DNA from 2 places in the Delftia sp. DT-2 genome. Region 2 is predicted to be linked to the other one. Evidence: riboswitches for the same ligand, from Rfam matches in the RefSeq annotation. Region 2 holds a riboswitch; the other holds the start of a gene.

Region 1 (15,511 bases), on a different contig from region 2:
CATACGCAGGCGCCTGATCGAGGCCGTGCAGTGCTTTCGCGGCGAGGCCGAGCCCGCGCCCCACGACGGCTTCCTGCACGCGCTGCGCGAGGCCTACCCTGAAGGCGCGGCCCGTGAACGCGCGGCCTGGCGCCTGGCCATGGCCGCCGAATGCATGGACGACGCGGCCATCCACACCATCGACGCCTGGTGCCAGCGCATGCTGCGCGAGCATGCCTTCGACAGCGGCAACCTCTTCGACGAAACGCTGGAGCCTGACGAAAGCCAGCGACAGACCGAGGCCGCGCAGGACTACTGGCGCCAGCAGTGCTACCCGCTGTCCGACGAGCTGCTGGACGAGGTCCTGAAGATCTGGCCCCACGTCGGCGCCCTGGTCGATGACATGCGCGCCCTGCTGCGCGAGCCCCCCGTGCCCGGCGCGGGCGAGGGCAGCCTGGCCGACTGCCTGCAGCGCGCCATGGAGCAGCGCCGCAGCCGCCTGCTGGCCCTGGCGGCCGGCTGGGACGACAAGGCACAGCGCCTGCAGCTGTGGCTGGATGGACAGCTCGACGGCCATGGCGCGCTGTGGGACAAGCGCAAGCTGCAGCCCGCGCGCTACACCGGCTGGCTGGCCGCTCTGGCCGACTGGTCGCGCGCCCCGCTGGACGGCCCGCTGGCGCTGACCGAGGCCGCGCGCCACCGCCTCAGCCCCGAAGGCCTGGCCGAGGCCTTCAAGGGGTCGGCCGGCGATGTGCTCATGCCGCTGGAGCTGGCCGAGCTGCAGGCGCTGCTGGTGCAGCTGGAGCAACTGCCGCCCGTCAGCGTGGCCGTGCGCCTGCATGCGGCCGCGCGCGTGGCGCAGCGGCTGGCCCACCTCAAGCGCCAGGCCGGCAGCTTCGGCTTTGCCGACATGCTGCAGCGCCTGGACACGGCCCTGGCCGGCGACAACGGCGCCGTGCTGCGTGAGCGCATCCTGGCCCAGTACCCGGTGGCGCTGATCGATGAATTCCAGGACACCTCGCCGCTGCAGTACCGCCTGTTCGACCAGATCTACCGCACGGCGGCCAACGACCCGCACAGCGCCCTGCTGCTGATCGGCGACCCCAAGCAGTCCATCTACGGCTTTCGCGGCGCCGACATCCACAGCTACCTGCAGGCGCGCCGCGCCACCGAGGGCCGCCACTACGTGCTGGGCACCAACTACCGCTCTACCGAGGCGCTGGTGGGCGCCGTCAACCATTGGTTCGCGCAGGCCGAGAAGCGGCCGGGCGAGGGCGCCTTCATGTTCCGGCGCGGCAGCCACAACCCGCTGCCGTTCGAGCCCGTGGCTGCCCAGGGGCGCAGTGAACAGCTGCACACGCGCGACGGCGCCATGCCCGCCCTCACCGTAGCCTGGAGCGCGGGCCGCGACGAGGACACCGGCATTCCCCTGCCTTTGGCGGCCGACGAGGTGCGGCGGCGCTTTGCGGCCCATTGCGCCGAGCAGATCGTGCAGTGGCTGACCGACCCGCAGGCCGGCTTTGTGCAGCCCGATGGCCGCCTTGTGCGCCTGCGGCCTGCCGACATCGCCGTGCTGGTGCGCACGGGCCGAGAGGCGGCCGCCGTGCGCCGAGAGCTGCAGGCGCGCGCCGTGGCCTCGGTCTACCTGTCGGACCAGGATTCGGTGTTCGCCAGCGACGAGGCCCATGACCTGCTGTACTGGCTGCGCGCCGTTGCCGCGCCGCTGGACGCCCAGGCCGTGCGCGCGGGCCTGGCCACGCGGCTCATCGGCCTGTCGCTGGACGAGCTGGCCTGGCTGGCCGCCGACGAGGAAGCCTTTGACGTGCGCAGCGAGCAGCTGCGCGAACTGCACAGCATCTGGCTGCGCCTGGGCGTGCTGGCCATGCTGCGCCAGACCCTGTACCGGCTGGACCTGCCCGTGCGCTGGCTGCAGGACCCGGCCATGGGCGGCGAGCGGCGCCTGACCAACTACCTGCACCTGGCCGAGCTGCTGCAGACCGCCAGCGCCCAGCTGGAGGGCGAGCAGGCCCTGATCCGCTGGCTGGCTACCCAGATCGAGACGCCGGGCAGCGGCAGCGAAGAGCAGGTGGTGCGCCTGGAAAGCGATGCCGACCTGGTCAAGCTCGTCACCGTGCACAAGAGCAAGGGCCTGGAGTACCCGCTGGTCTGCCTGCCGTTTGCGGGCAGCTTCCGCCCCATGGAGCGGGCCAGAACGCCGTTCCTGACCCTGTCCGCGCAGGACGAGTCGCAAGACGATGCGGCTCCCGCCCGCCGATTGCTGCTGGACTTCAGCGACGAGGATCTGGCCCAGGCCGACCGCGAGCGGCTGCGCGAGGACCTGCGCCTGTTCTATGTGGCGCTCACCCGCCCGCGCCATGCGCTGTGGCTGGGCCTGGCCCCGCTAAAGCGCGGCAACGGCAAGGCCTGCGTGAACGAGCAGGGCGCAGCCGGCTACCTGCTGGGCGGCACCGAGCCGCGCTCGGCCCAGGGCTGGCGCGACGGCCTGCAGCAGCTGTGCAGCGAAGACCCGCACATGGCCTGGCGCGACCTGGATGCCGTGCCACTGCAGCGCACGCGCTGGCAGCCGCCGGACGCTGCCACGCCGCTGCACGATGCCCGGCCCTACGACGCACGCTTCGACACGCGCTGGGGCATCGGCAGCTTCTCTGCCCTGGTGCGCGCCATGGCCGCGCCCAGCCTGCCCGTGCTGCCCGTGGCCGTGCAGCGCCCGGCCGAGGATGAGCAGGCGCTGGAGCCGCCGCCATCGCCGGAACTGGCGGACATCGCCGGCCTGGCGGGCCTGCAGCCCCTGCAGAATGGACCGGCCGGTGGGCCTGCGGTCTGGCACCGCTTTCTGCGCGGCCCCGTGGTCGGCAACTTCGTGCACGACCAACTGGAATGGCTGGGCGGCGAAGACTTTGCCCTGCCCGTGGACGGCCAGGGTGCGCTCGCTGATCGCCTGGTGCGCCGCTGCGAGCGCGCGGGCCGGGGCGAGCAGGCGCGCGACCTGCTGGCCTGGCTCACGGCCGTGGTCCACCAGCCGCTGGTGCCGCTGGATGTCACGCTGGCCACGCTGGGGCCGCAACTGTCGGAGATGGAGTTCTGGCTGCCCGCGCGCCAGCTGCCGGCCGAGCGCATCGACCAGCTGTGCCGGCGCTTCATCCTGCCGGGGCAGGAGCGGCCCGCGCTGCCCCAGCGCTCGCTGCACGGCATGCTCATGGGCTTTGCCGACCTGGTGTTCTGCCACGAGGGCCGCTACTGGGTGCTTGACTACAAGAGCAACCACCTGGGCCCGGACGGCGCCGCCTACGGCCAGGAGGCCCTGGCCCGCGCCATGCTCCACCACCGCTACGACGTGCAGGCCGCGCTCTACCTGCTGGCCCTGCACCGGCTGCTGCGCAGCCGGCTGGGCACGGCCTACGAGCCGCAGCGCCAGCTGGGCGGCGCGCTGTACTACTTTCTGCGCGGCATCGATGGCCCGGCCGGTGGCATGCATGCCATGGCGCCCGAGCTGCCCTTGCTTGATGCGCTCGATGAACTGCTCGGTCCCGGCCGCGCCAACGCGGAGGAACTGCCATGAGCCCGCGCCCCCGTTCGCGCACCATCGATACGGCCACGCTGGACCTGTTCGATGAACGGCCGGGCGGCGAACCGCCGGGCGACGACTCGCCGGGCGCCGTGCCGCCAGACACCAATGAAGTGCTGGCCCTGCTGCGCCGCTGGGCCGACGCGGGCCTGCTGCGCCGGCTGGATGCGGCGCTGGCTTCCTTCGTCGCCGGGCAGGATGCACAGGCCGGGCCCGCCTTGCTGGTGGCCGCCGCGCTGCTGGCGCAGATGGAGGGGCGCGGCCACAGCTGCCTGCCCCTGGCGCCGCTGGCCGGCCACCCCAACGACGTGCTGGCCTGGCCGGCCGATGCGCTGCCCGCGCAGCAGGCCCTGTGGCAGATGCTGCCTGCGCGCCTGTCCGGCTGGGTTGCGGCGCTGAGCGCCAGCCCCGTGGTGCGCGTGGTGCACGGGGAGCAGGTAGATGGACAGGATGGCAGCGAGGACCTCGGCCAGCCCCTGGTGCTGGCCGGCGCAGACGGCCCCGCGCCGCTGCTGTACCTGCGCCGCTACTGGGACTACGAACGCGCCGTGGCCGCCCACGTCATCCAGCGCACGGCGGCGCAGGCCGTGGCCGGCCAGCCGCTGGACGAAGCCCTGGCCCGCCACTGGCTGGACCGGCTGTTCCCGCCTGCGGCGGACGGTGGCGCCGTGGACTGGCAGAAGCTGGCCTGCGCGCTGGCGCTGCGCGGCCGGCTGTCGGTGATCACGGGCGGCCCCGGCACCGGCAAGACCTATACCGCCGCTCGGCTGCTGGCCCTGCTGTTTGCCACGGCGCCCGATGCCGGCCAGTTGCGCGTGGCCCTGGCCGCCCCCACGGGCAAGGCGGCTGCGCGGCTGAAGCAATCGATCGACGGGGCCTTGCTGCAATTGCAGGGCAGCATGGGCGGCGAGATCGACCTGGCGGGCCTGGTGCAGCGCATGGCTGCGGCGCGCACCCTGCACTCCATGCTGGGCGCGCGGCCCGATACGCGGCACTGGGGATTCCATGCAGGGCGGCAGCTGGACGTGGACGTGCTCATCGTCGATGAGGCCTCCATGGTCCACCTGGAGATGATGGCGGCGCTGCTGGAGGCACTGCCGGCCGGCGCCCGCCTGGTGCTGCTGGGCGACAAGGACCAACTGGCTTCGGTGGAGGCGGGCGCCGTGCTGGGCGACCTGTGCCGCGATGCCCAGGCCGGGCGCTACCTGCCCGACACGCTGGACTACGCACTGCGCGTGGCGGGCCAGCGGCTGCCGCCGCAGTTCGCGGCGCCCGACGGCGATCGTGCGCCAGCGCTGGCGCAGCACACCGTCATGCTGCGCGAGAGCCGGCGCTTCGGCGGCCCCATCGGCCAGCTGGCACACGCCGTGAATGCCGGTGAGGCGGTGAAGGCCCAGGCCCTGCTCGATGCCGGCACGCAAGCCGGCGCCGGTTCCGAGCTGTGGGAACGCCATGGCGGCGGCGTGTACGCCGTGACCGAACTGGCCGTGCACGGGCGCGGCGGTCTTGCCAGCTATGCCCTCTATGCCCAGGCGCTGCAGGGCCGGCCGGATGCGGCCGGCGCCGACGAGGCAGCGCACCGCGCCTGGGTGGTCGCTGTGCTGCAGGCCTTCGAGCGCTTCCGGCTGCTGTGCGCTGTGCGCGAGGGGGACTGGGGCGTGTCCGGCCTCAACCGCGCGGTGGAGCAGGCCCTGGATGCGCAGGGCGTGATCCGCCGGGGCGGCGAATGGTATGCGGGCCGTCCCGTCATGGTCACGCGCAACGACGCGCAGCTGGGCGTGTTCAACGGCGACATCGGCATTGCGCTGCCGGGAGCGCACCAGGGGCAGCCAGGGCAACTGCTGCGCGTCTACTTCCTGCAGGGCGACGAATTGCGCTCGGTCGGCGTCAGCCGCATGGCCCATGTGGAGACCGCCTTCGCCATGACGGTGCACAAAAGCCAGGGCTCGGAGTTCGAGCACACCGCCCTGGTGCTGCCCTCGCGCGGCGGCAGCGTGCTGGGGCGCGAGCTGGTCTACACCGGCATCACGCGCGCCCGCCAGGCCTTCTCGCTGTTCTCCGAGGTGCCGGGCCTGCTGGCCTCGGCCGTTGGCAGCCCCACGCAGCGCGCCAGCGGGCTGCTGCGCTGGCTGCAGGAGTGAGTGAAGGCCCCGCGCCTCAGGCCGGGGTCTTGTCGCTGGCGTAGCGGGCCATCATCAGCGCCGTATTGGTCTTGCGGTCGGCATTGACCTGCTGCACCGTGGGCCGCTCGGCCATGCGTGCCAGGTACTCGCGCACGGGCAGGTCGGCCAGAACGTCGCGGCCGCCAACGATCTTGCTGGCCGCGCTGACCAGGGGCAGGTGGACGATGGCGCAGCAGTCGGCCAGCGTGAAGCTGTCGCCCGCCACAAAGGGTGAGAAACGCGCGAGTTTGGCGAAGGCCGCCACGTTCTTGTCGAGCTGGGCCAGCGTGCGCTCCCGGGTGGAGTCGCTGACCTGGCCGCCGAAGAAGGCCTGCGGGTAGAGGATGCGCGCCACCAGCTCCAGGTGCAGGTCCAGGTACACGCACAGCTCGCGCACCTTGGCGGCCTCGAAGGCGTCGGCCGGCAGCAGGGCCGGCGAGGGCGACAGCGTCTCCACGTACTCGACCATGGCGGCCGACTCGCACAGACCCCGGCCGTCGTCGATGCGCAGGTAGGGCACCTTGCCCAGCGGAGAAAGCGCCATGTCGGTCTCTCCCAGCCAGGCCAGTTCCTCGTTGAAGGGCAGCTGCTTTTCCAGCAGGGCCAGCTTGACCTTGTTGTAGTAGTTGCTGGCCGCGAATCCGCACAGGGTGAGCATGGGTGTCTCCTAGGGTGTTGGTGAGGGCTGGGGGATGCGCCTGCGATGGTAGGGGCGGGCAGGGCCTGGCGGGGTCACGGACATGACGTCCTGGGGCAGACCCCTAGAATGACGTCATGCCGCTTCGCCTGCCCTCCACCTTGGCTGCCTGCGCCCGCTGGGCGCTGGGCCTGTGGCTGTGCGTGGCGCTGGCTTCGGCGTTTGCGCCGCTGGCGCGCGCCTCGGGCTGGGAGCGCCTGTGCTCGGCCGCTGGCGAATCGGTCTGGGTGCCCTCGCCAGCCGGTCAGGACGATGCCCTTGCCGGCAGCCACGGCATCGACTGCCCGCTGTGCCTGCCCCCGCTGGCGCCGCCGCCCGCCCGGTGCAGTGCGGCCCCGGCACCGCTGGTGGCAGATGCGCAGCCACGGGCGCACCCGGCCTCCGTCCACAGCGTGGCCATGCCGGCCCTGCCCCAGGCCCGCGCACCGCCCCGGTGACTCCCGGATTCACTCCCGCTTCCTTCGCTTGGCCAACCCTTTTTGCAAGGCACGAAGACCGTGCCGCAATGCATTGAAATTTCTGGAGAAACCGTGATGACACTGCGTCAATGGACCACCCCTTTCCTGATCGCCGCCTCCCTGTCCATGGGCCTGGCCCATGCCCATGCCGATGCGGCCCATGTCAAGGCCGACGCCGCCTGGGCGCGTGCCAGCGTGCCGGGCCAGCAGGCCACGGGCGCCTTCATGCGCCTGACGGCCGAGGAGCCGCTGCGCCTGGTGGGCGTGGAGTCGCCCGCCGCCGGCGTGGCCGAGGTGCATGAAATGAAGATGGAAGGCGATGTGATGCGCATGCGCGCCATCGACGGCCTGGACCTGCCCAAGGGCGTGGCCGTGGACCTGAAGCCCGGCGGCTACCACGTCATGCTGCAGCAGCTCAAGAGCCCGCTGCTCAAGGACAGTCAGGTACCCATCACCCTGGTGTTCAAGGACGCCAAGGGCGAGACCTCGCGCCTGAGCCTGCAGGTCCCCGTGCGCGCCATGGCGCCCGGCGCAGGTGCGGCATCGGCTGCGCAGGGCGGCGCGCATGGCGGACACGGCGGACATGCCGGCCACTCCCACTGAGCTTTTTGTCATCCACCGGGTTTGTGCGCAGCGGGCCGTGCATGACTTGCGATGGACTTGGCGTGTGCCTGGGTTAAGCTGAGCGCATGGCCGGTGTGCTTCACCGGCATGTTCTTCCAACCCAGTCCTAGCGAGTGCTGCCATGAGTGATGCGTCCTCCTTCGGTTTCGGCAAGTTCATCCCCGGTTTCGACTTCCTGCAGGGCCTGGCCCAGAGTGCAGGATCGGCCACCGCCCGGCCCCTGGGGCGCCTGCCCGAATGGGTGGCGCCCACGGTGAGCATCGAAGAGGTGGACAAGCGCATCACCGAACTCAAGGCCGTGCAGTTCTGGCTCGACCAGAACGGCAAGGCGCTGTCCGCCACCATCCAGGCCCTGGAAGTGCAGCGCATGACGCTGTCCACCTTGCAGGGCATGAACGTCAGCATGGGCGAGCTGGCGCAGGCCTTCCAGTTCCCTGCAGCCGCAACCGCCGCAGCCACCGCCGCGGCCAAGGGCGCCGCCAGCGCGGGGCAGGGCGACCTTTCGGACTGGCCCATGTCCTCGGCCGCCAGCCGGGCGAGCAAGAAGGAAAAGCCGCAGCCCGAGCCCGCACAGGCCGCTGCCGCGCCGCCTGCAGCCCCCGAGGCGGCCAAGGCCGCCGACAGACCCGCAGCCGCGGAGACTGCGGCGCCCAAGGACGAGTCCGCCCAGGCCGCCGCCATGGGCCAGGCCATGCAGTGGTGGGGCGCGTTGACCCAGCAATTCCAGCAGATCGCCGCCAAGGCCATGGCCGAGCCCATGGCCCCGGAGGCCGTGGCGGCCGCCCAGCGCGCCACCGGCATGGCCGGTGACCTGGCCAAGGCCACCATGGACCGCATGGCGGCACAGGCCAGCGCCTTTGCTGCGCAGGCGGGCAAGGCGGCGGCGGTCTCCCCTGCCAAGGCGCCGTCCGCAAAGCCGGCGGCGCAGGCCGAAGCCCCCAGGACCGCTGCCAAGGCTCCCTCCAAAGCGGCTGCCAGGAAAACCGCTGCAAAGGCTGGAGCCAAGGCGCCGGCCGCCAGCAAGCCGGCAGCCAAGAGCCGGCCGGCGCGTTGACCGATCGGGCCGGACCCATGGATGCGCAAGGCCCCAGCCACCCGCAAGCCGGGTGCTGGCGGGGCTAGAAAGAAGGTTGGTATGTCGTTGTTTCCTGTAGGCCATGCCAGCCATTCCGACTGGCGCGCCGCGGCCGACGCGGTGCTGCAGCAGCTGCGCTTGCAGATGGCCGGGCCCGGCCACGCGCAGCGGCCCCGTCTGGGACTGGTGTACCTGTCCCATGCGCATGCCGCCCACGCACGGCCGCTGTTGCAGCATCTGGCCAGGGCCCTGCCCCATGTGGCGGACTGGGCCGGCTGCTCGGCCGGCGGCGTTCTGGCCATGTCGCATGAGTACCTGTCAGGAACCGCGCTCGCGGTGATGCTGCTGGATGTACCGGCCGCCCACTACCGCCTGTATTCGGGCCTGGCGCCCCTGCATGCGCCTGGCGGCGAGGCCGGCTTCACGGCCCATTCGGCCCTGGTCCATGCCGCAGGCGGCCAGCCCGAGCTGGCCGAGCTGCTGTACGAGCTGTCCGAGCGCACCGAGTCCGGCCTGCTGTTCGGCGGCGTGGGCGATGACGGAGAAGATGGCGTGGAGGGTGTGCAGATCGCCTGCCGCACCGAGGATCTGCATGCGCAGCATGCGGACGCGCGCGGCATTTTTCGTGGTGGCTTTTCAGGCGTGGCCTTCGGTGCCGGCGTGCCCTGCATCACGGGCATGGCCCAGGGCTGCGTGCCGCTGGGCGAGGGGTTGGAGATCACCGAGGCGCGCGGCGCCCTGGTCACCAGGCTCGATGGCGACCCGGCCCTGCAGCGCCTGCTGCAGCTGCTGGGCGTGGAGCTGGAAGGCAGCGACTGGCAGCCCGCGCTGACCACGGTCCGCACCACGCTGGCGGCCATTGCGCCGCCGGGCCGGGGCCTGGCCCACGGCGTGCTGACCGAAGAGGCCCAGGTGCTGACCCTGGTTGGCCTGGACCCGCTGCGCCAGGGCGTGGCCCTGTCCTCGGCCGTGGAGGCCGGGCATTCGGTGATCTTTTGCCGCCGCCAGGCCCAGGTGGCGCGCCAGGAACTGCTGCAACTGGGCGCTGCGCTGCGCGATGCGGCGGAGCCCGAGGAGGCGGCGCCCGAAGGCGAGGCACAGCCCCGCATCCGTGGCGCCATCTACATCAGTTGCCGGGGCCGCGGCGGCGGCCTGTTCGGCGGCCCCGATGCCGAACTGCGCACCCTGCGCCACGCACTGGGCGATGTGCCATTGATCGGCTTCGTCGCCGAAGCCGAGATCATGGACGCCCGCCTGCACCGCTTCGCCGGGGTGTTGATGGTGTTCACTGCCTAGGCGTCGTACACGCCGTACACGCCGTACACACCGTCTGCACCTCAGACCGCGCGCGGGCGCACCGTGCCTGCGCTGCGATCCGGGTCCATGGCTGCGGCTCCCAGAAAATCGAAATCCACGGCCGGCTGCCTGCCGCTGACCAGGTCGGCCAGCGCCATGCCGGAGCCGCAGGCATGGGTCCAGCCCAGCGTGCCGTGGCCGGTGTTCAGGAACAGGTTGGCGATGGGCGAGCGTCCGATCAGCGGCACATTGCTGGGCGTGGCGGGGCGCAGGCCGCTCCAGAACTGGGCGCGCCCGGTATCGCCGGCGCCGGGGAACAGCTGCTGCACGCGCCGCACGATGGCCTCGCAGCGCACGGGGTCCAGGTTGCGGTCGTAGCCGTTGAACTCGGCCGTGCCGGCAATGCGCAGGCGGTCGCCCTGCGCGCCCGTGTAGCGCGAGAACACCAGCTTGAACTCATCGTCCGTCAGGCTGACCTGGTAGGCCTTGGCGGGGTCCAGCACCGGCAGGGTCACGGAGTAGCCCTTGGCCGGGTAGATGGGCAGGTGCAGCCCCAGCGGCTGGGCCAGCAGCGGGCTGAACGAGCCCATGGCCAACACATAGGCGTCGCCCTGGATGCGTTCGTAGCGGCCATCGGCATTGGTCACCTCCACATGGTCGATATGGCGGCTGGCGCCTGCGCCCGTGGTGCGCAGCGCCATGACGTGGTGGCCGTGGCGGAACTGCACGCCCGTGGTGGCGGCAATGCGTGCCAGCTCGCGCGTGAAGAGGTTGGCGTCGCCCGATTCATCCTCGGCCGTATAGGTGGCGCCCGCTATCTGCCCGCGCACATGGGCCAGGGCCGGCTCCAGGCGCACGGCTTCGTCGGCGTCGATCAGGCGGCGGTCGCAGCCCAGGGCCTGCATCTGCTCGGTGGGCTTGAGCGCGCCCTCGAACTCGCGGGCGTTCGTGTAGAAGTGCAGGATGCCCTGCATGCGCTGCTCGTACTGGATGCCGGTGTCCGACCGCAGCTGCTGCAGGGCCTCGCGGCTGTAGGTGCCCAGGCGAACGATCTGCTGGATGTTGTGGCGCGTGCGCGCGGGCGTGCAGTTGCGCAGGAAGGACAGGCCCCAGAGCCACTGGCGCATGTCGGCGCGCAGGCGGAACAGCAGGGGGGCGTCCTGCCGGCCCAGCCAGCCCAGCAACTTCAGCGGTGCGCCGGGGTTGGCCCAGGGTTCGGCATGGCTGACCGAGATCTGCCCGCCGTTGGCGAAGCTGGTTTCGGCGCCGGGCGCGGCCTGGCGGTCGATGACGGTCACTTCATGACCGAGGGATTGCAGATAGTAGGCCGACGTGGTGCCGATCAGGCCGGCTCCGAGAACGATGACGCGCATGACGATGCCCTTTCAAAGGCATGTGCCGGGTCACGCGAAAGCTGGCCGCTATGGTCTGGATAGCAGGCAGCCGGCGTCCGTCGTGACGCAGCTGCCGCTCCCCCTGTCCTTGGTACCTGAGAGATTCACCGCCGTCCATGGGAACGGGGCTTGCTCCTTCGGTGCGCCGCACATTGCGTGCGGCGGCTCTCCAGACGGCATGTTGTGTTTGCAGTACGGAACCTGAGCGTGTATGGGAGTTTGCGCCTTCGGTGAGGCTCGGCACCGTGGCGCCCGCCTGCTCTCCTGCAGGGGCGATTCTATGGGGCTTGCGCAGCCAGTTCCAGTCGTATTGGGGATACCACCAGTTACTTGTATGTGGTGTGGCTGATTCAGGGTATTCCCTAGATCGCTCAAGCGCCTCCCTCGTAGCGCTGGTACGAGTCTCTGGTTTCATGTAAAAAAACTATTGAAATAGAAAAAAACATGATTTAGTCTATCGATATGTGCAGTGGTTTGTCAGTGCATGTTCTGGTCGATTGGACCTGCATGGGTTAACCATGGGTTGTATATATGTCTGATAGGCGACTTACCGTTGCACAGGTGCGGGTCCATGGAAACTGGTCCGTCACTGAAAAAATACAAGCACGTTGAATATGGTTTGTCGAGGGAGGAATGTTTTGCGTCGCAAACCCGACTGAAGGTGTGTCCGCTCAACGGGCAGTGGAGCAGCGCGCAAGCGTTGATGGAAATCCGCCTTTTTTTGATTGACGCGCAGGATCTGCGCGAAAAATTTTGCTTCCAAACTCACCGGCTGCAAGGTGAGTTGTGGGCTCGTGATTCAAATAGAACTATTCGAGGTACGGCGATGCAAATGCGCTGGGTACAACTGATGGCCATTGCCATTGGGAAAATCATTTTCCTGTCATATCTCCTTGAGAAAACGGGGAATATCATGCATGCTTTCAATCGCCTGCCTGGTTCGGCATTTTTTCGCAAGTGGCGTGCAGCGAAGTGCCTTTTCTCTTTGCTGCTGCTTTCATGCGCGGGTATCTCATCCACGGCACTGGCGGCGACCATCGTCTTCACGGTCACCGACAACAGCGACGCTCCCAATGCCAATGCAACGACACCAACCACCTGTGTCAGCACGCTGGGGGGCACCTTTGCTGGCGCGTGCACGCTGCGAGCGGCCATTCAGGCAGCCAACTACACGCTGCAAACGCTGGATCCGAGTGCCGATGTTTCCATCGTCTTTGCGCCGACACTGACCACGTCGGTACGAACCATACAGAGCGGGACATCCAAGGATGCGGCGGGAAACCTCCATCCGTATGTCGACAATCAGACGGTTTACGTGCGCTGTGCCAATACATTCGTCAGCGGAGCCCAGTCCGGCGCCGTGACGGGAGCCACCAATGCCTGTGGTCAAACCCAGATGATCAGCGGCGGCGATACGGGCACCACCACTGGTGCCGGTGGCGCCTGGTACTGGATCAAAGGCACCGTGCCAGCCGGCACGGGCTCATTGACCATCGATTTCGGGGGAGTCATACAAGTCCAGAACTGGGCGGACTCCGCCTGGGAAACCTTTTATCTTGGTGGGAAGAATATCACTCTCACCAATTCGCCCAACATGACCTGTGGCGAAGCGGTATTCGTCGTTGGCTCCTCAGCAAACAATGTCATCATTGATCGCGTCGGTCTGGTGAATGTGGCGCCAACCCCTGCGGGAGAGGGGACGCCGTTCAACTGCGAGCTGTACGCGGAGATTCATCAAGGCGCACAAAACGTATTCTTTGCCAATAGCACAATCAACTCAGCGATATGGAATGGAAATTACGGCAATAACAAGGGCTCGGCCATTTCCGTTGCCGCAAGCAACGGTGCAGGCACGGTTTCCAACATCGTTGTCGATAATTTCACGGTAACGAATCTGCCCAACCCTATCGGGGGAATGCAGCTCGAGCAGTTTTTCCAGGTCATGTCGAACATGACCGTCAACGGATTGACGATCAAAAATTCGAATATCGCACTGAGCCCGACTGGTGGAAATGCGCCCAGGGCCGTGGTGTCGGTTGATGGAACGATCAGCCTGGCCAATGGAATTGGTCTGGCCGTGACGGGTAATACCTTCTCGCTGCCTATCGCCGCCTATACCGGGTCATCGCCAACGCATGTGTCGGCACCGACGGTGAATACGGCAGCCTCAGGCACGACGCAGGTAGTGACGGTGACCGATAACAATTTCACTGGCGGCGGGGACGGGTTGAATATTAGTGGGACGGGTACGGCACCAGGGTTGATTGGCAACAACAAGATGACAAGCCAGTCGAGAAGTGCCATTCGTATCATTACGCATGATTTCTTCAAGATTTCTCAGAACACGCTGTTTTCCGTGCCTGTGGCTGCAAACTCAGGTATCAGTTTGCTGACGACGGCCAATGGACAAACCGGATGGACCCCGACCCTTGGCGTTGGCGCCAGTGACACCGCCGCCTGCACCTGGACATTCAATATCACGGCAAATGCCAATGCGAGCGAGCCGGCACCGTATACGGTGGAAGCCTTTTGGTCGCCGACCGGCGCGGGCGCCAACGACGCACAGGTCTATCTGGGCTCAGGGACCATGGCCGGAGCCTCGGGAACGCTGACCGTTCCTTCGTATCTCAGCGGCCAGGTGCGGGTCACAGTGACGGACAGCAATTCCGGTGGAGCCCAGACCTCGCAGCTTTCAACGGCTGCAAGCGTCACCGGTTTTCCCTGTGCCCTGAAATCCGGCGTTCTGGCGACGACCAACAATCAACCTGTCGGCAGCAGCGACTTGCTGGAGGTCTACATTGTTGACGGCCAAGGCAATGCCTGGACGGGGGGCAGTGACACCGTTACCTTCGCAGCGCCGCCTGCAGGTGTCACGTTCAATGGCAGCTCCGCCGCAGTCAGCTGCACGACCGACTCCAGCGGAAAGTGCGCGTCTCCCATCAATGCCAGCAGCAGTGTCGCCGGAACATTCACCACACCCGTGACCTTGTCGTCGTCAGTCGCTGGTGCCACGTTCTCCAATCTTCCCTTGGGTGGAAGCCCGGTATCTGGCGCAGTGACTTATCAGCCTTCGCCGGTTGCTTACAGCTTCACCGGGCTGCCGGCCAGCACGACCGGTTCTGAAATCGCCGCGAGTCCGCCATCGATTGCGGCCAACGGCGTCTCCACCAGCACCTTGGCCGTGCAGTTGAAGGATGCTTTAGGCAACCTTGTCACCACCTGTACCGATACGGTGGCCTTCACCCTCAATGCGGGGACGCAAGGCGTTCCTGCCGTCAGCGTCACGGGCTGCAGTGCCGGCATGTACACGGGGACGGTGACATCGCCGGTGCTGGTCGGCAGCGGAACCTTCGGGTTCACCATCAACGGGTCTGCGGCTGTTGCCACCGCAACGGTCTCCTATGTGGCCGCAACGCCGAGCACGAGTGCATCGACGATAGTCGCCACACCGACATCGATCGTGGCCAACGGCAGCTCCACCAGCGTGCTGCGCGTGCAACTGGTCGATGCCAGCAGCAATCCGATCAACACCTGCACGAACACGGTGGCATTCACCCTGAACGGCGGAACGCAGGGAACGCCGAGTGTGGGCGCGGCCTCGTGTACCGCAGGCATCTATACGGGCACCGTCACATCGCCCACGGTGGTCGGCAGCGGGATCTTCGGATTCACCATCAACGGCTCTGCCGCAGTTGCTACGGCTTCAGTGAGCTACACGGCGGGTCCGCCAAGTACCAGCGCCTCGACCATCGTTGCGAGTCCGACCTCGATCATTGCCAATGGCACCGCAACCAGCACATTGACGGCGCAGCTCAAGGATGCGTCAGGCAATTCGATTGCAACCTGTGCCAATACGGTGGCCTTCACGCTGAACAGCGGAACACAGGGCTCGCCTGCGGTCGGCGCGGGGTCGTGCAGCGCAGGGGTGTACACGGCAACCATCACGGCACCTACCGCAGTCGGCAGTGGCACCTTTGGTTTCACCATCAATGGCTCGGCCGCCACGGCTACGGCTGTGGTGAACTACACGGCCGGCCCGCCCAGCAATGGCGCGAATGGAAACCTGATCAGTGCCAGTCCGCTCAGCGTTGTCGCAGACAACACTGCCACGAGCTCGATCAGCGTGGCCCTGCGCGATGCCAATGGCAATCCCGCCACGGATACGGTGGCGCACACGATTGTCTTCACCAAAACGGGCGTGGGCACGACCACGCCGGCCGCACCCACGTGCACGATCGCG
Region 2 (15,511 bases):
ATGCGGAACGGAATGCTCATGAGTACTTCCTTCAACTTTGGGTAAAGCGTTCTGAAAAACGCGGTGGCTCCTGTAGGGGCTAGCCGCGCAAAGAAGCACAGGTTAATCGCCTGGTTACCAATGGCAACAGGGTATCCCGGGGCTGGCGCGGCAACAGGCTTTTCGCTAAGGCTCCCATCGCGGCCTGCGCCGTCGGGCGGGGGCTGTTTTGGCCGAAGAAAACGGCTGATGCCGACGCTGCACCCTGACGGTGCTTCATGAAGTCAATATGACCAACTGCAAGAAGGGGAAACACGTACGCTGAATGTTGCATTGCAGCAACGTACGCGGTGGCGATGATTTGCGCGTTCCTGCGATGGATCAGAACGGCGCGGCGGATTCGAAACGCAGCGTCTCGCCAGACAGGGGATGCGCCAGCTCCAGCAGCTGCGCATGCAGCAGCAGGCGCGGCGACAGCGCCTGCACGGCGGCATCGGCATAGAGCGCATCGCCCAGGATGGGATGCCCCAGCGCGGCCATGTGCACGCGCAGCTGGTGGGTGCGCCCCGTCACGGGCTGCAGCTGCACCCGCGTGGTGATTGCATCCCGGACTTCGGTGGCTTGCGCGCCTGGCAGGGCGCGCCACAGGGTCTGGCTGGGCTTGCCCTGCACGGCATCGATGATGCGCAGCGGGCGCCGCTCCCAGTCGGCGGCAATCGGCAGGTCGATGCTCTGCCATGCGCCGGCTTGCCGCGCGGCGGGGCTGCCTGCCACCACGGCCACATAGCGCTTGTGCACGCGGCGCTGCGCAAAGGCCTCGCTCAGCAGGCGCTGGCTGGCCAGGCTGCGCGCCATGATCACCAGGCCCGAGGTGGCCTGGTCCAGCCGGTGCACGACCAGCGCATCGGGCCAGCGCTGCAGGGCGCGGGCGCTCAGGCAGTCCTGCTTGTCTGGGCCGCGCCCGGGCACGCACAGCAGGCCGCTGGGCTTGTCCAGCACCAGCAGTTCGGCATCTTCGTGCAGGCAGATGACGCCTGCGCCGTCACCTGCACTGGCGCCGCCATCGCGTTGCTCAGGGGTCAAGCCGTTCCCCGCTCATTCAGCAGCCTGTGCACCGTGGCGCACAGCTCTTCCACGTCGTTGGGCTTGTGGACCAGGGCCCTGGCGCCTGCAGCCAATGCGGCCTGCTCGATCTCGGTGGTGATGTAGCCCGAGGCCAGCGCGATGGGCAGCTGCGGCTGGATGGACAGGGCCTCATGCACCAGGTCGATGCCGCTGTAGCCGGGCATGTTGTAGTCGGTGACCAGCAGGTCGCAGTCCTGGGGCGCGGCGCGCAGCGCCTCGATGGCCTCGTGCGGATCGGTGAAGCCGCTGACCTGGTAGCCGCGCCGGCGCAGCAGGCGCTGCACCAGAAAGACCAGGGCCTGGTCATCGTCCACGTACATCACATGCTGCTGCGCGGCCTGCGGGTCGGGCAGCAGGGCGAACTGCGGGCCGGTCGGGGTTTCCGCGGCCGCCAGGGGCTCGGGTGCGCTGGGCAGCGCCTGGGCGGCGAGGGGCTCGGCCGGTGCAGAGTCGGCCGGCGTCAGGGGGTCGGCCGGAGGAAAGTACAGCGTGAAGCGGCTGCCCTGGCCGGGGATGCTGTACACGTCCACGGCGCCGCCGTGGTTGCGCATGACACCGTGCACCACGGGCAGGCCCAGGCCCGTTCCCTGGCCCACGGGCTTGGTGGTGAAGAAGGGCTCGAAGATGCGCTGCAGCGTGCGTGCGTCCATGCCGGGGCCGTTGTCCTGCACCGACAGCGCCACATAGCTGACGGGCGGCAGGCCCAGGCGTTCGCACAGGCGCTGGTCCGGGCGCACCAGGTCGGCATCCATCTGGATCAGGCCGCGCCGCTCGCCCAGGGCGTGCATGGCATTGGTGCACAGGTTGAACAGGGCCTGCTCCACCTGCATGGCGTCGGCCAGCATGGGCGGCATCTGCGGCGGCACGTGCACCTGCAGCTCCACGGCGGGCGGCAGGGTCACGCGCAGCAGCCGCGCCGTGTCGCCCATGACCTCGCGCGCCTGCACGGGCTTGCGCTGCGGCGGTTCATTGCGGCTGAACGTCAGGATCTGGCGCACCAGGTCGCGCGCGCGGCGGCCGGCCTTTTCGATCTCCTGCAGGCTTTCGATGGCTGCGGCATTGCCGCCGCAGTCGGCCTTGGCCAGCTCCACATTGCCCAGGATGGCGCCCACGATGTTGTTGAAGTCGTGGGCAATGCCGCCGGCCATGGTGCCCAGGGCCTGCATCTTGTGCGATTCGCGCAGCTGCTCTTCCAGCTCGTTGCGCTGGGCCTCGGCCTTCTTGCGGCTGGTGAGGTCGCGCGCGAACACGGTGGTGGTCTCGCCGCCGCTGTGGTGCTCGAAGGAGACGCTGACCTCGACCGGGATTTCGCGGCCGCTGGCCGTGCGTGCCGTCATCTCGCCCAGCACGGCCTGCGTGGTCAGCGGCGCAAAGGACAGGGCCTGGGCCGCATCGGGCAGGAAACGCTCCAGCGGACTGCCCAGCGCGTCGTGCGGCGGACACAGAAACAGGGCGGCAGCCGTGGGATTGAAGACGGTGATGCGCTGCTCGTGGTCCAGGCAGATGATGGCGTCCAGGGCCGAGTTGATGACCGATTCGAGCCGCCGCTCGCTCAGGAACAGCTGGTGGTTGCGCTGCTGCAGCGCCAGGCGCTCGGCCAGCAGCGGACCCTGGTCGACCACGGCGCACAGGTACTGCGCAATGGGCGGGCCGCTTTGCTGCGGGATGGCGATGCAGGCCACATGCAGGTCGGCGCGCAGCTGGTGCTGCTCGGTGATGTCGAAGCAGACCTCGTGGGCCTCGGTGCGGCCCAGCTCGCGTGCCGCAACGAAGGTCTCGCGCACGCGCTCGGCGTCGTCAGGGTGCACGAAGGGCGCGAAATTGACCAGCAGCCGGTCATGCTCGGTGGGCTGGAAGGCGCTGTGCGCCATGGCGTTGGCCTGCACCACCATGTCGTGCTCGTCCACCACCAGCAGGGGCAGGGGAATGCTGGCAAACAGGGCTTCGAAGCGCTCGGAGGCGCTTTCGGCCACGGCCTGGCTGTAGTCCAGCACGCGGTTCTGGATCTCCAGCTCGCGCTGGTAGTTGCGCAGCTCGGCGACCAGGGCCTGCAGCGGATCGTCCTCGGGCTGGAAGGAGGGGAAACGTTCGACGGGGGGCAGGTCGGCGCCGGGCGCCAGCAAGGCATGCAGGGGCAGGTGCTCGTCGTCGCGAGGCTGGTCGGAAGGGTCTTGGCTGCTCATCGCGTGCTGGCGCTGGGGAAAGCGGCATCTGCCGCACAAATCCTGGTTGCCCGCGCCTGGCGCCCGGCAGATGGACCGGGGCCCGGCGCGGGCAGGGCCGCAGTGTACGCGCGCCGGCCGGGGCGCCACAAGCGCCCCTTTGGGTGGCAGGTGCTTCAGCTCAGGTAAGCGTCGACCGGGATGCAGCTGCAGTAGAGGTTGCGGTCGCCGTAGACGTTGTCCACCCGGCCCACGGGACACCAGTACTTGGACTGGCGCAGGGCAGCCACGGGGTAGGCGGCGGCCTCGCGGCTGTACGGGTGGGTCCATTCCGAAGCCAGCAGGGTCTCGGCCGTGTGCGGCGCGTTCTTGAGCGGGTTGTCGTCCTGGGGCAGGCGGCCCTGCTCGATGGCGCGGATTTCCTCGCGGATGGCGATCATGGCGTCCACGAAGCGGTCCAGCTCGTACAGGCTTTCGCTTTCGGTGGGCTCCACCATCAGCGTGTTGGGCACGGGGAAGGACAGCGTGGGCGCATGGAAGCCGTAGTCGATCAGGCGCTTGGCCACGTCCTCGGCCATGACGCCCGTGCTTTCCTTGAACGGGCGCAGGTCCAGGATGCACTCGTGCGCCACATGGCCGTGCTCGCCCGCGTACAGCGTGGGGTAGTGGTCGCGCAGCCGGGCGCTGATGTAGTTGGCGCTGAGGATGGCGGTCTCGGTGGCCAGGGTCAGGCCCTGGGCGCCCATCATGCGGATGTACATCCAGCTGATGGGCAGCACGGCCGCATTGCCCAGCGGCGCGGCACTGATCGCGCCCGTGCCGCCCGCAAGGCCCGTGGTGGCATGGCCGGGCAGGAAGGGCACGAGATCCTCGACCACGCAGACGGGGCCCACGCCCGGGCCGCCGCCGCCGTGCGGGATGCAGAAGGTCTTGTGCAGGTTCAGGTGGCTGACATCGCCGCCGAAGCTGCCCGGCGCGGCCAGGCCCACCAGGGCGTTCATGTTGGCGCCGTCCACGTAGACGCGGCCGCCGTGGTCATGCACCAGCTTGCACAGCTCCTTGACCTGGGTCTCGAACACGCCGTGCGTGCTGGGGTAGGTGATCATTATGCAGGCCAGGTTGGCACTGTGCTGCTCGCACTTGGCCGCCAGGTCCGCCATGTCGACGTTGCCGTTGGCGTCGCAGGCGGTGACCACCACCTGCATGCCCACCATCTGCGCGCTGGCCGGGTTGGTGCCGTGGGCGCTGCTTGGAATCAGGCAGACGTTGCGGTGCGACTGGCCCCGGCTCGCATGCCAGCCCTTGATGGCCAGCAGGCCCGCGTACTCGCCCTGGCTGCCGGCATTGGGCTGCAGGCTGATGCCGGCGTAGCCCGTGGCCTGGCACAGCCAGTCGCGCAGCTGCTTGTCCAGTTCCGCATAGCCCTGCTGCTGGTCGGCCGGGGCAAAGGGGTGCACCTGGGCGAATTCGGGCCAGGTGATGGGAATCATCTCGCTGGTGGCGTTGAGCTTCATGGTGCAGGAGCCCAGCGGGATCATGCTGCGGTCCAGCGCCAGGTCCTTGTCCGACAGCTGGCGGATGTAGCGCAGCATGGCGGTCTCGGAGCGGTGGGTGTTGAACACCGGGTGCGTGAGGAAGGCGCTGCTGCGGCGCAGTCCGTCGGGAATCAGCGGCTCCACGCCCTTTTCGAAGGCGGTGAAGCTGGGCAGGGCCTGGCCGTCCCGGGCGAAGATCTTCCACAGCAGCTCGACATCGGCGCGCGTGGTGGTCTCGTCCAGCGAGATGCACAGGTATTCCTTGAAATACACGCGCAGGTTGGCGCCCAGGGACACGGCACGCTCCACGATGGCCTGGGTGGCCGCGCCCGTGTGCAGGCTCAGCGTGTCGAAGCTGGGCGCCTCGCGCAGCGGCGCGCCCAGCTCGGCCAGGCCGCGCGCCAGGATGGCCGTGTACGAGGCCACGCGGCGGGCGATGCGCTCCAGGCCCTCGGGGCCGTGGTAGACGGCGTACATGCTGGCCACCACGGCGGGCAGCACCTGGGCCGTGCAAATGTTGGAGGTGGCCTTTTCGCGGCGGATGTGCTGCTCGCGCGTCTGCAGTGCCAGGCGGTAGGCGGGCTTGCCGTGCACGTCCACGCTCACGCCGACCAGGCGGCCGGGCAGGGAGCGCTTGAACTCGTCGCGGCAGGCCATGAAGGCGGCGTGCGGGCCGCCGGCGCCCATGGGCATGCCAAAGCGCTGGGTGGTGCCCACCACGATGTCGGCACCCCATTCGCCGGGCGGCGTGATCAGGGTCAGCGCCAGCAGGTCGGTGGCCACGATGAAGGCGGCCTGCTTGCCATGGGCCTTGTCCACGTCGGCGCGCAGATCGCCCACATTGTCAGGAAGGCGGCCGCTGGTGGCAGGGTACTGGGCCAGCACGGCGAAGTAGTCGCCCTCCATCAGCTGGTTCCATTCCTCCAGCGAGTTGGCCAGCAGCACCTCGATGCCCAGCGGCGCGGCGCGCGTCTGTATCACCTCGATGGTCTGGGGGTGGGCATCGCCGGCCACCACGAAACGGTTGCTCTTGCTTTTGACGGAGCGCTTGGCCAGCGTCATGGCCTCGGCGGCCGCCGTGGCCTCGTCCAGCATGGAGGCGTTGGCAATCGGCATGGCCGTCAGGTCGCAGACCATGGTCTGGAAGTTGACCAGGGCCTCCATGCGGCCTTGCGAGATCTCGGCCTGGTAGGGCGTGTAGGCCGTGTACCAGGCGGGGTTCTCGAGAATGTTGCGCAGGATGACTCCGGGCGTGTGCGTGCCGTAGTAGCCCTGGCCGATGAAGCTTTTGAGCAGCTGGTTGCGGCCTGCCAGCGCCTTGAGTTCGGCCAGCGCCTGGGCCTCGGTGGCCGCTGGCGGCAGCGCCATGGGCTGGTGGCGCCGGATGGAGGGCGGGACGATGGCGTCGATCAGCGCATCGCGCGATGCCGCGCCGATGGCGCTGAGCATGTGGGCCTCGTCTTCGGGCGCGATGCCGATATGGCGGGCCACGAATTCGGTGGCGTTCTCGAGGGCGGCAAGGGGCTGGGTGGAGGACATCAGCATGGAGGGACCTGTCTCAAAAGCTGAAAAGCGCCAGGGCGGGCCCTGGCGCCCGTCCTGGCCGGAAAGTGGCGTCAGTTGCTCTGGGCAAAGGCCGTGTAGGCGGCTTCGTCGAGCAGCGCGGCCAGCTGGCCTGCGTCGCTGAGCTTGACCTTGAAGAACCAGCCTTCGCCCAGCGGGTCGCTGTTGGCCAGGGAGGGGTCGTCGCGCAGGGCCTCGTTGACTTCGACGATCTCGCCGCTGACGGGCATGTAGACATCGGCGGCGGCCTTGACGGACTCGACCACGCCGGCCACATCGCCCTGGTTGAAGCTGGTGCCCACGGCGGGCAGGTCGACGAACACCACATCGCCCAGCGCGTCCTGCGCGTGGAGGGTGATGCCGACGATGGCCGCGTCAGGGTTGGCGGCGTTGATCCACTCGTGGTCCTTGGAATACTGGATGCTCATGGCTTGCTCCGATAGAAACTGAAAAAAACCTGTGAAACGCGGTTTGAGAAAGGTCAGTGCGCACTGTAGCGGCATGCGATGGCAGGAAAAACGAATCCGCCGAACTCGATCCACGCCAAGCGCGCAGGCTGTCCTCAACCGCGGTGATAGCGGGGCGCCACGAAGGGCGTGGCCTGCACCTGCATGGGCACGGCCTTGCCGCGCACCATGGCCTGCAGCGTGGTGCCGACGGCGGCGCTGCCCGGCTCCACGTACGCCAGGGCCACGGGCTGGTTCAGCGTGGGCGACAGCAGGCCGCTGGTGACCTGGCCGACCTTGCGGCCGCCGGCATCCAGCAGCTCCGTGCCTTCGCGCACGGGCACGCGCTCCAGGGCCACCAGGCCCACGCGCTTGCGCGTGAGCAGCTCGGGCGACTGCAGCTGGGCCAGCACGGTGGCCGCGCCGGGAAAGCCGCCTTCGCGCTCGCCACCTGCGCGGCGGACCTTCTGCACGGCCCAGTTCAGGGCGGCCTCGGCCGGGGTGGTGGTCGTGTCCAGATCGTTGCCGTACAGGCACAGGCCGGCTTCCAGGCGCAGCGAATTGCGCGCGCCCAGGCCCACGGGCCTGACTTCGGGCTGGGCCAGCAGGGCACGGGCAAAGGCCTCGGCGTGGCTGGCGGGCAGGGAGATCTCGAAGCCGTCCTCACCGGTGTAGCCGCTGCGCGTGATGTACAGCTCGGCCCCCTCCCAGTCGAAGTGGCCGCCTGTCATGAACACCAGGCCGGCCGTGTCGGGCAGCAGGCGCTCCATGGCGGCTGCGGCCTGCGGGCCCTGCAGCGCCAGCAGGCCCCGGTCGAACTGGGGCTCGATTTCGCAGCGCCCGCCGATGCGGGCCTGGATGTGCGCCAGGTCTTCATGCTTGCAGGCGCCGTTGACGATCAGGAACAGGTCGTCCTCGCGGCGCACGAACATCAGGTCGTCCAGAATGCCGCCCGCGTCGTTGAGCAGCAGGCCGTAGCGCTGGCGGTGTTCGCCCAGGCCCAGCACGTCCATGGGCAGCAGCGATTCCAGCGCCGCGCCGGCATCCGGGCCGCGCAGGCTGATCTGGCCCATGTGCGAGACATCGAACAGGCCTGCCGCCTCGCGGGTGTGCAGGTGCTCGGCCATCAGCCCCTGCGGGTATTGCACGGGCATGGAGTAGCCGGCAAACGGCACCATGCGCGCGCCCAGTTCCTGGTGCAGGTCGAACAGCGGGGTCCTGAGCAGATCGGTGGTGGAGGCAGCGGACAAGGAGGGCTCTCTTTCAGGCAAGGAACAAGGCATAACGCCATCCCGGTCCTCCGGGATGTGCTGCCCTGCTGTCCGCTTTACCTGAGAGATTCACCCGCACCTTCCATGCGTGGGGCTTGCTCCTTCGGTGGATGGGGCACACCGCCGTGCCCTGCATCTCTCTCCAGCTAGGAACGCCTGCGGCCGTGGCGGCAGGCGGTGCCAGTCCTTTTGCCTGAGCGTTCGGGGCGAACCCTGCGCCTTCGGCGGTGCCGCTGCCTGCGACCGTTGCGGCCGGGCGGGCACTCTCTCCTGACCGGCGCATTCTAGCTGCGGCCAGCGTCCGCGCGGCTTCGGGATTTCCGCGGGCCGACTGCAACTCCATGCGCTTGCCTGCATGGATGCATTTGCAAATTGCATAACTGTCTAAAAAATCTCCTACATTGAGGTGCATCGATATATGAAATCTCGTTAGCGAGAAGGAAGAAGCGCACATGCAGCAGACGCTGGGAGACACATTGGCCTGGCCGGCACGTTACCTGCCGAACAAGGAAGCCCTGGTCGCGTGGGAGGGCGGCGAGCGCCGCGCCTGGACCTACGCCCAGCTCGATGCCGAAGTCAACCGCCACGCCCACGGCCTGGCCGAGCTGGGCATAGGCCATGGCGACGTGGTCGCGGCCTTTCTCTACAACACGCCGGCCTTTGTTTTCACCATGCTGGCGGCCGCGCGCCTGGGCGCCATCTTCAACCCCATCAACTACCGGCTGGCGGCGCAGGAGCTGGCCTTCATCCTCAAGGACGGCGCAGCGCGCGCCCTGGTCTTCGAGCACGAGGGCGGCGAGGTGGCCGCACGCGCCCAGGCCCTGCTCAAGGCCGAAGGCGGCGGCACTGGCACGGGCATCGAGCACTGGATCTTTGCCGACGATGCCCCGGCCGACCCGCTGCCGGTCTGGGCCACGCAGCGCCTGTCCGCCCTGGCCAGGGGCCGCAGCAGCGCGCCGCCCCAGGCCCATGTGCGCGAGAGCGACCCCTGCATCCTCATGTACACCAGCGGCACCACGGGCCGGCCCAAGGGCGTGCTGCATACGCACCGCAGCAAGCTGGCGCACAACGCCCTCATGCACCAGACCATGCAGTTCACGCGCGACGACGTGGGCCTGGCCATGGCGCCGCTCAACCACACGGCCGAGCTGCACACCAGCTTTCTGCCGCGCCTGCAGGCCGGGGCCACCCAGGTGCTGCTGCGCCGCTTTGACGTGGCCGAGGCCTGGCGCCTGATCCGCGAAGAGCGCGTGAGCTTCTTCTTCGCGGCGCCCACCATGGTCACCATGCTGCTGGCCGACCCCATCGCCTCGCCTGAGCAGGCGCCCGCGCTGCGGCTGGTGGAGTACGGCGGCGCCTCCATGGCGCCGCACCTGATCCGCGAATGGACGCGCAAGGTCGGCAGCGACCTGGTCCAGGTCTACGGCACCACCGAGATGGGACCCTGCATGTCCATCCTCCTGCCGCGCGAGCAACTCTCGCACGCGGGCTCGGCCGGGCTGCCCTCCATGGGCCATGACCTCATCGTGGCCCGCTTGCGCGAAGACAACGCCCCCACCGACCCGGCCGAGGCCTGCCTGCCCGGCGAGGTGGGCGAAATCCTCGTGCGCGGCCCCTGCATGATGGCCGGCTACCTCAACCGCCCCGACGCCAACACCCGCGCCCTGGCGCACGGCTGGTACCACACGGGCGACCTGGGCCACATCGACGACGACGGCTATCTCTGGATCCGCGACCGCATCGACTACATGATCAATTCGGGTGCCGAGAACGTCTATCCCCGCGAAGTGGAAGACGCGCTGGTCGAGCATGCCGATGTGCTCGAGGTCGCCGTCATCGGCGAGGCCGACGAGCGCTGGGGCCAGATCGTCGCCGCCCACGTGGTCGCCAAGCCTGGCGCCACGCCCACGGCCGAGGCGCTGGACGCCTTCCTGGTCCATGGCGACCGCCTGGCTGCCTACAAGCGCCCGCGCCGCTACCACTTCCGCGAAGCCCTGCCCAAGACGGCCAGCGGGAAGATACAGAAGCAGTTGCTGAGGGTGGTGGTGGCAGCCTGAGGCTGCGGCCTGCGCTTACTTCTGCGCAGAACAGCACTGCGCCATCGAGTTGCGCAGCCACCGATGCATGGCATCCCCCTGCTTGCGCACATGCCAGGCCTGCTGGTAGGCAAACCGGGGCAGCTCCAGCGGCGGAGCGAAACGGCGCAGCGTTTTGTGGCGGCGCAGGTCGCCAATGGCGCGGCTGCCCACGGTCAGCACGAGGTCGGTGCCTGCCAGCACCTCCAGCGCCGCGCTCCAGTGGGGCAGGGCCAGCACCACGCGGCGGCTCAGGCCTTGGGCGGCCAGCGCCCGTTCGATCTCCTCGCTGGCGTCGGGCCGCATGGCCAGCATGACGTGCGGGCGCTGCAGCCAGTCCTGCAGTGACAGCCCGCCGCGTGCCGGCAGCACGGCCTGGTCGGCCACGCTCACGAACTGCTCCTGGAACAGATCCTGCACCTCGATGCCGTCGGGCAGGTCGGGTGCGTCGGGGAAGGGGCCCAGGGCCAGGTCCAGTTCGCCATCGGCCAGCTGGGCCAGCATCACCTCGCGCGTGGACTGGCTGATGGCCAGGTCCAGCCCGGGTGCGTGCTGGCGCAGATGCCGCATCAGCGGCGGCAGCACGATGCGCGATGCGTAGTCCGACAGCGCCAGCCGCAGCCGTCCGCGTGCGTGGGCCGGGTCGAACTCCGCCTGTGCCAGCAAGCCGTTGAGGCTGCCCAGCGCATCCGCCAGCGGTTGCACCAGGCCTTGCGCGCGTGCCGTCAGCGCCATGCGGCCACCGCGCCGCACCAGCAACGGGTCGCCCAGATGCTCGCGCAGCTGCGCCAGCGAATGGCTCATGGCCGGCTGGCTCTTGTGCAGCCGCAGGGCCGCGCGCGTCACATGTTTTTCGGCCAGCAGGGCGTGCAGGGCCAGCAGCAGGTTGAGGTCGATACGGCGCAGTTCATCCATGCCATGAATATAGAACGTGCACACAAACGATTTCCATTCATCCAGCGGATGCGAGAGCATTCAGGCATGGATTCACGAACAGGAAAAGGATGCTTTGCATGACAGGACGGAACACGATTTTGGCCATGGCCCCCGTGGGCATGGCACTGCTGGCTGGCGCCATCCTGCCGTTCCAGGCGGCGAGCAACGCCATGGTCGGGCGGGTGCTGGGCCATCCGCTGTGGGGCGCGCTGACTTCGCTGGCCGTGAGCGTGATGGTCGTCGTGCCCGCGCTCTGGGCCATGCGCGCGCCCACTCCCGCGGTGGCGCAGGCAGTCGCGGGGCCGTGGTGGCTATGGATAGGCGGCGTGCTGGGTGCCATCTATGTGGCCAGTGCGGCGGCCGTGACACCCAAGCTGGGCGCGGGCGGTTTTCTGGTCTGCGTGGTGGCGGGGCAGATCGTGGTTTCGGTGCTGGTGGACCATTTCGGCCTGATGGGCCTGGGCGCCAGGCCGGTCAATTGGTCGCGGCTGGCAGGGGTGGCGCTGATCCTGGGCGGCGTGTTCCTGGTGGTGCAGGGCGGGACGGCCCGTGCAGCGGCGGCGCCATGAGCGCCGCGAGCACGCCCTGCTTCAGGGGCAAAGGCCCCGGCCTTGCCCGCGTCAGGCGGGCATGCCCGGCGGCACGGCGGCCGGCCTTGCCGCTGGCGGACATTCCTGGCGGGCATCTGCCGTGCCGGGCAGGAGCCGGCCCAGCCGGATGACAAAGCAGGCCCCGCCTCCGGCAGCCGGCTGGAAGAACGCGTCGCCTGCGTGCAGCCTGGCGATGCGCCTGACCACGGACAGGCCCAGGCCATGCCCGTTGACGTGCCGGGTGGCGCTTGCGCGTTCATAGGGCTCGAAAACCTGTCTTGCCGCTTCGGGCGCAAGGCCCGGTCCCTGGTCGCTGACGGAAATCAGCAGGTCACCGGACGCATCGCAGCGGGCGGCCAGGGTGATGTCGCCCGCCTTGGCATATTTGATGGCGTTGCCGACAAGGTTGGAGATGGCGATGCGCACCAGGACAGGGTCGCATTGCCATTGCTGCGGGCCTTGTTCCAGATCCAGTTTCAGGCGATGCCGCCGGGACCAGCCGACGAGCTCTGCAGACTCCTCCAGGAGTTCATCCAATGGCGTCTGCTCCAGTTGCAGCCGGAACGCGCCCGCGTCCAGCCGGTCGTTGATCAGGCAGGTGTCCACCAGGGTCATCAGCCGGCGCGAGGCCCTGCGTATCTGGGACGCCTGCTCGATGAGGGAGTCCGCGTCCGTCGTCGGGAACGTCTGCAGTTCGGTCGCGGCGCCGTCCACGATCGTGAGTGGGGTGCGGAACTCGTGGTTGATCATGTTGAAGAACTGGCGCTGTTCCAGCCGCATCTCCCGCTCGCTGTGCAAGGCCGTCTGCAGGGCCTGCTGGGCCGTTTGCAGCTGTGCGGTGCGCTGCAGCACCTTGGACTCCAGCTCGCGCTCGGCCGCCTGGGCGCGTGACAGGGCCTGCATCCGCTCACTGCGCAGGGCGCGCTCCGCCACCCGCGTGCGGTTGGTCACCGCCATTCCCAGCAGGATGGCCTCGGAAACACGCCCGGCAAACCAGAGCATCTGGGCCGATGGCAGCGCGACATCGGGGAACAGGCCCTGGGTTCTCAGCAGGTTCAGGATGCCCAGGGCGGAAGGCACCGCAAACGCCAGCGCGCCCGGCAGGTACTGCCACTGCCTTCGAACCACCAGCAGGTACAGCACGAAGACCGCACCGAACGATGTGGACACCAGGGCCGTGAACACCACGGCACGCGAGATCTGCGCATAGCCCCCCAACAGTGCCAGGCCCAGTGCGATGGCATTCAGCCAGGCCACCACGCTGAAGAGGTGCGCAGCCCAGATCCAATGGCGACGGAACTCGAACAATTGACTGAAAAACACCGTCGCCACCACACAGAAGCTGCAGTAGGCGATGGACAGCGCATGCTGGGGCTGGTCGGCGCCGGGCAGCCACAGGCCTTCGGGCCGGTAACGGAAAGCAGCGTAGGCAAAACCGGCTGCCAGGAGCGCGGCGCAAAGAATGTAGAGCCTTTCCCTGAGCCAGCACCACAGGATCAGGCTCATCAGCGTGATGGCCAGGGCCGAGCCCATGTACGCGTAAAGCAGCATGGCGGCCGGCGCCATGCTCCTGCCGGGAAAGACCGCGATGCCCTGGGCTGCCTGGGGGTTGGGCAGCAAGCGGGTGAGCAGCGCCAGAAGCGCTGCGGCTGCCAGGGCTTGCGCCAGCCATCGCATTGCAGAATCCGTTGGCCAGTGCCTCCGGCGGCCTTCGGTGGGATTGTCTTGGGTGTGGATCAAGGGGCCGATTGGTTGATGTGGCGAGCGCCCATGCATGCCCGACGTCAGGGTCAGTGCATGGGCGTGCACGTTTGCGGGAGGCATTGTGCACCGGCCGCCGTTGCGGGAAAGCGCTGCCGGGTGTCTGCGGATGCCTGCCGGGTGCCCCAATGCAACAGGCCGCCCCACTGCGGATAAGCGGGGCGGCCTGTAACGGGTTCCTGAGGGGATCACGCATCCGGGCGCTGGCGGTAGTCGGCGGGGCTGGGTGAATGGTTTTGCTGCGCCGGTAAGCGTGCTCCCATGCAGACAAGTGTGCGCGTCTGGTCTCAGAAAATGCTGCTTTATTTCTTCAAAACAGGCGTTGCTACAGAAAATTATTCTGCGCCTGCCTGTTTTGCAGTAGATTGCCGGCCATGGACATCCTCGACAGAAAGATTCTTTCCGCCCTGCAGGCCAACGCGCGCGCCAGCCTGCAGGAAATCGGCGCCGCCGTGGGCCTGAGCGCTTCGCCCTGCTGGGCACGCATCAAGAAGCTGGAAGAGGCGGGGGTGATCGAGGGCTATACCGTGCGCCTGAACCCGCTGGCGCTGGGCCTGGGCGATACGGTGCTGGTGCAGGTCACGCTGGACAGCCATTCGGACAACACGCTGGAGAAATTCGGCGAGATGCTGGCGACCATTCCCGAGGTGGTGGAGGCGCATCTGGTCTCGGGCGAGTACGACTACCTGCTGCGCGTCGTCGTCAAGGACACGCGCGACTACGAGCGCCTGCTGCGCGAGAAGCTCTACAAGATCAAGGGCATACGCCACAGCCAGTCCAGCTTTGTGCTGCGCACGCTGAAGAAGGCGGACCTGCCGCTGGGGGTCTGAAGTCCATGCCTTCTGGCCAGGCGCCGCCGCCCGCTCCCTACCGCGAACACTCCCCGCCGCCCGCCTTGCAGCCGCACTTCCAGTGCCTGTGGAGCAGCACCGTGGCCTCGGACTATGCCGGCGGCTTTCTCGTGGTGCCCGATGGCTGCGTGGACATCGTCTGCAAAGGCGGGCAGCTGCTGGCCGTGGGGCCTGACAGGGTGGCTGCGCGGCCCGCGCTCGTGCCGGGGTCCGAGGTATGGGGGGCGCGCTTCGGCCCCGGTGCGGCCAGCGCCTGGCTGGGCCTGCCCATGGACGAGATCGTGGGGCAGGCGGTGGAACTGGGCGATCTGCTGGGGCCGCGCGCGCGCGAGTGGGTGCATCGCATCAACGATGCGCAGCCGGGCGCAGGGCAGGCCGTGTTCATCCATGGACTGGTGCAAATGGGCCGCGACGCCCCGGAGCCCGACCGGCAGGCCATGCAGCTGTTCGGTGTGGCGGCTGCAGCCGGGCGGGACGAATCCGGTGTGCTGGCCGCCATGCGCGCGCAGCTGAGCATGTCCGAGCGCAGCCTGCGCCGCCTGTGCCACGCGCAGTTTGGCTACGGCCCCAAGACGTTGGAGCGCGTGCTGCGCTTTCAGCGCCTGCTGGCCCTGGCACGGTCTGACCGGCAGGCAGGTCTTGCGGCCCTGGCGGCGGAGGCCGGCTATGCGGACCAGGCGCATCTGTCGCGCGAGGTGAGGGCGCTGTGCGGCATCACGCCCCGCGCTGCCTTGCAGCAACTGCTGGATTGAGCGGCCCGGCTGGCCGTTTTGTTCAAGATGCCATGCCCCTGCGTGGCCGATGATGGCGGCCTACCGACATTCAATGGAGCATCACATGGGCATCAGGGGCAACAACCACCAGATCGACAACATCGAATTCAACGTGGCCGACATCGCACGCAGCAAGGCGTTCTACGGCGAGGCCTTCGGCTGGACCTTCACAGACTACGGGCCGAGCTACACCGAGTTCAGCGACGGCCGGCTGACGGGCGGCTTCACCACGGGCGAGGAGGTGCGGCCCGGCGGCCCGCTGGTCATCCTCTACGCCGACGATCTGGCCGAGGCGCAGCGCCGCGTGGAAGCGGCCGGTGCCGTGATCAGCCGCGCGGTGTTCGCGTTCCCGGGGGGCCGCAGGTTCCACTTCACCGATCCGGACGGCTACGAGCTGGCCGTGTGGTCGGCCGATGCCTGAAAGACGACAGCCCGCATCTGCGG

What was found. Region 2 has a riboswitch for glycine ahead of gcvT (glycine cleavage system aminomethyltransferase GcvT). Riboswitches for the same ligand answer to the same signal wherever they lie in the genome.
Region 1: another riboswitch for glycine. It lies ahead of PO605_RS21575 (D-amino acid dehydrogenase); the one in region 2 lies ahead of gcvT (glycine cleavage system aminomethyltransferase GcvT).

The regions. Positions count from the first base shown of each region.
Region 1 is NZ_JAQOTI010000012.1:50,790-66,300, reverse strand. Features, by position in the region: gene recB (exodeoxyribonuclease V subunit beta) at 1-3,559, shown strand, start outside; gene recD (exodeoxyribonuclease V subunit alpha) at 3,556-5,706, shown strand; gene PO605_RS21600 (glutathione S-transferase family protein) at 5,723-6,385, opposite strand; gene PO605_RS21595 (hypothetical protein) at 6,502-6,861, shown strand; gene PO605_RS21590 (copper chaperone PCu(A)C) at 6,958-7,485, shown strand; gene PO605_RS21585 (PhaM family polyhydroxyalkanoate granule multifunctional regulatory protein) at 7,628-8,560, shown strand; gene PO605_RS21580 (FIST signal transduction protein) at 8,642-9,877, shown strand; gene PO605_RS21575 (D-amino acid dehydrogenase) at 9,919-11,250, opposite strand; glycine riboswitch at 11,344-11,454, opposite strand; partial or broken gene PO605_RS21570 (beta strand repeat-containing protein) at 11,843-15,511, shown strand, end outside.
Region 2 is NZ_JAQOTI010000010.1:231,730-247,240, reverse strand. Features, by position in the region: gene PO605_RS19775 (branched-chain amino acid ABC transporter substrate-binding protein) at 1-20, opposite strand, end outside; gene PO605_RS19770 (RluA family pseudouridine synthase) at 361-1,062, opposite strand; gene PO605_RS19765 (PAS domain-containing hybrid sensor histidine kinase/response regulator) at 1,059-3,287, opposite strand; gene gcvP (aminomethyl-transferring glycine dehydrogenase) at 3,443-6,346, opposite strand; gene gcvH (glycine cleavage system protein GcvH) at 6,418-6,792, opposite strand; gene gcvT (glycine cleavage system aminomethyltransferase GcvT) at 6,927-8,093, opposite strand; glycine riboswitch at 8,119-8,237, opposite strand; glycine riboswitch at 8,253-8,364, opposite strand; gene PO605_RS19745 (fatty acid--CoA ligase) at 8,534-10,138, shown strand; gene PO605_RS19740 (LysR family transcriptional regulator) at 10,154-11,071, opposite strand; gene PO605_RS19735 (DMT family transporter) at 11,170-11,661, shown strand; gene PO605_RS19730 (sensor histidine kinase) at 11,713-13,359, opposite strand; gene PO605_RS19725 (Lrp/AsnC family transcriptional regulator) at 13,818-14,273, shown strand; gene PO605_RS19720 (helix-turn-helix domain-containing protein) at 14,279-15,046, shown strand; gene PO605_RS19715 (VOC family protein) at 15,132-15,488, shown strand.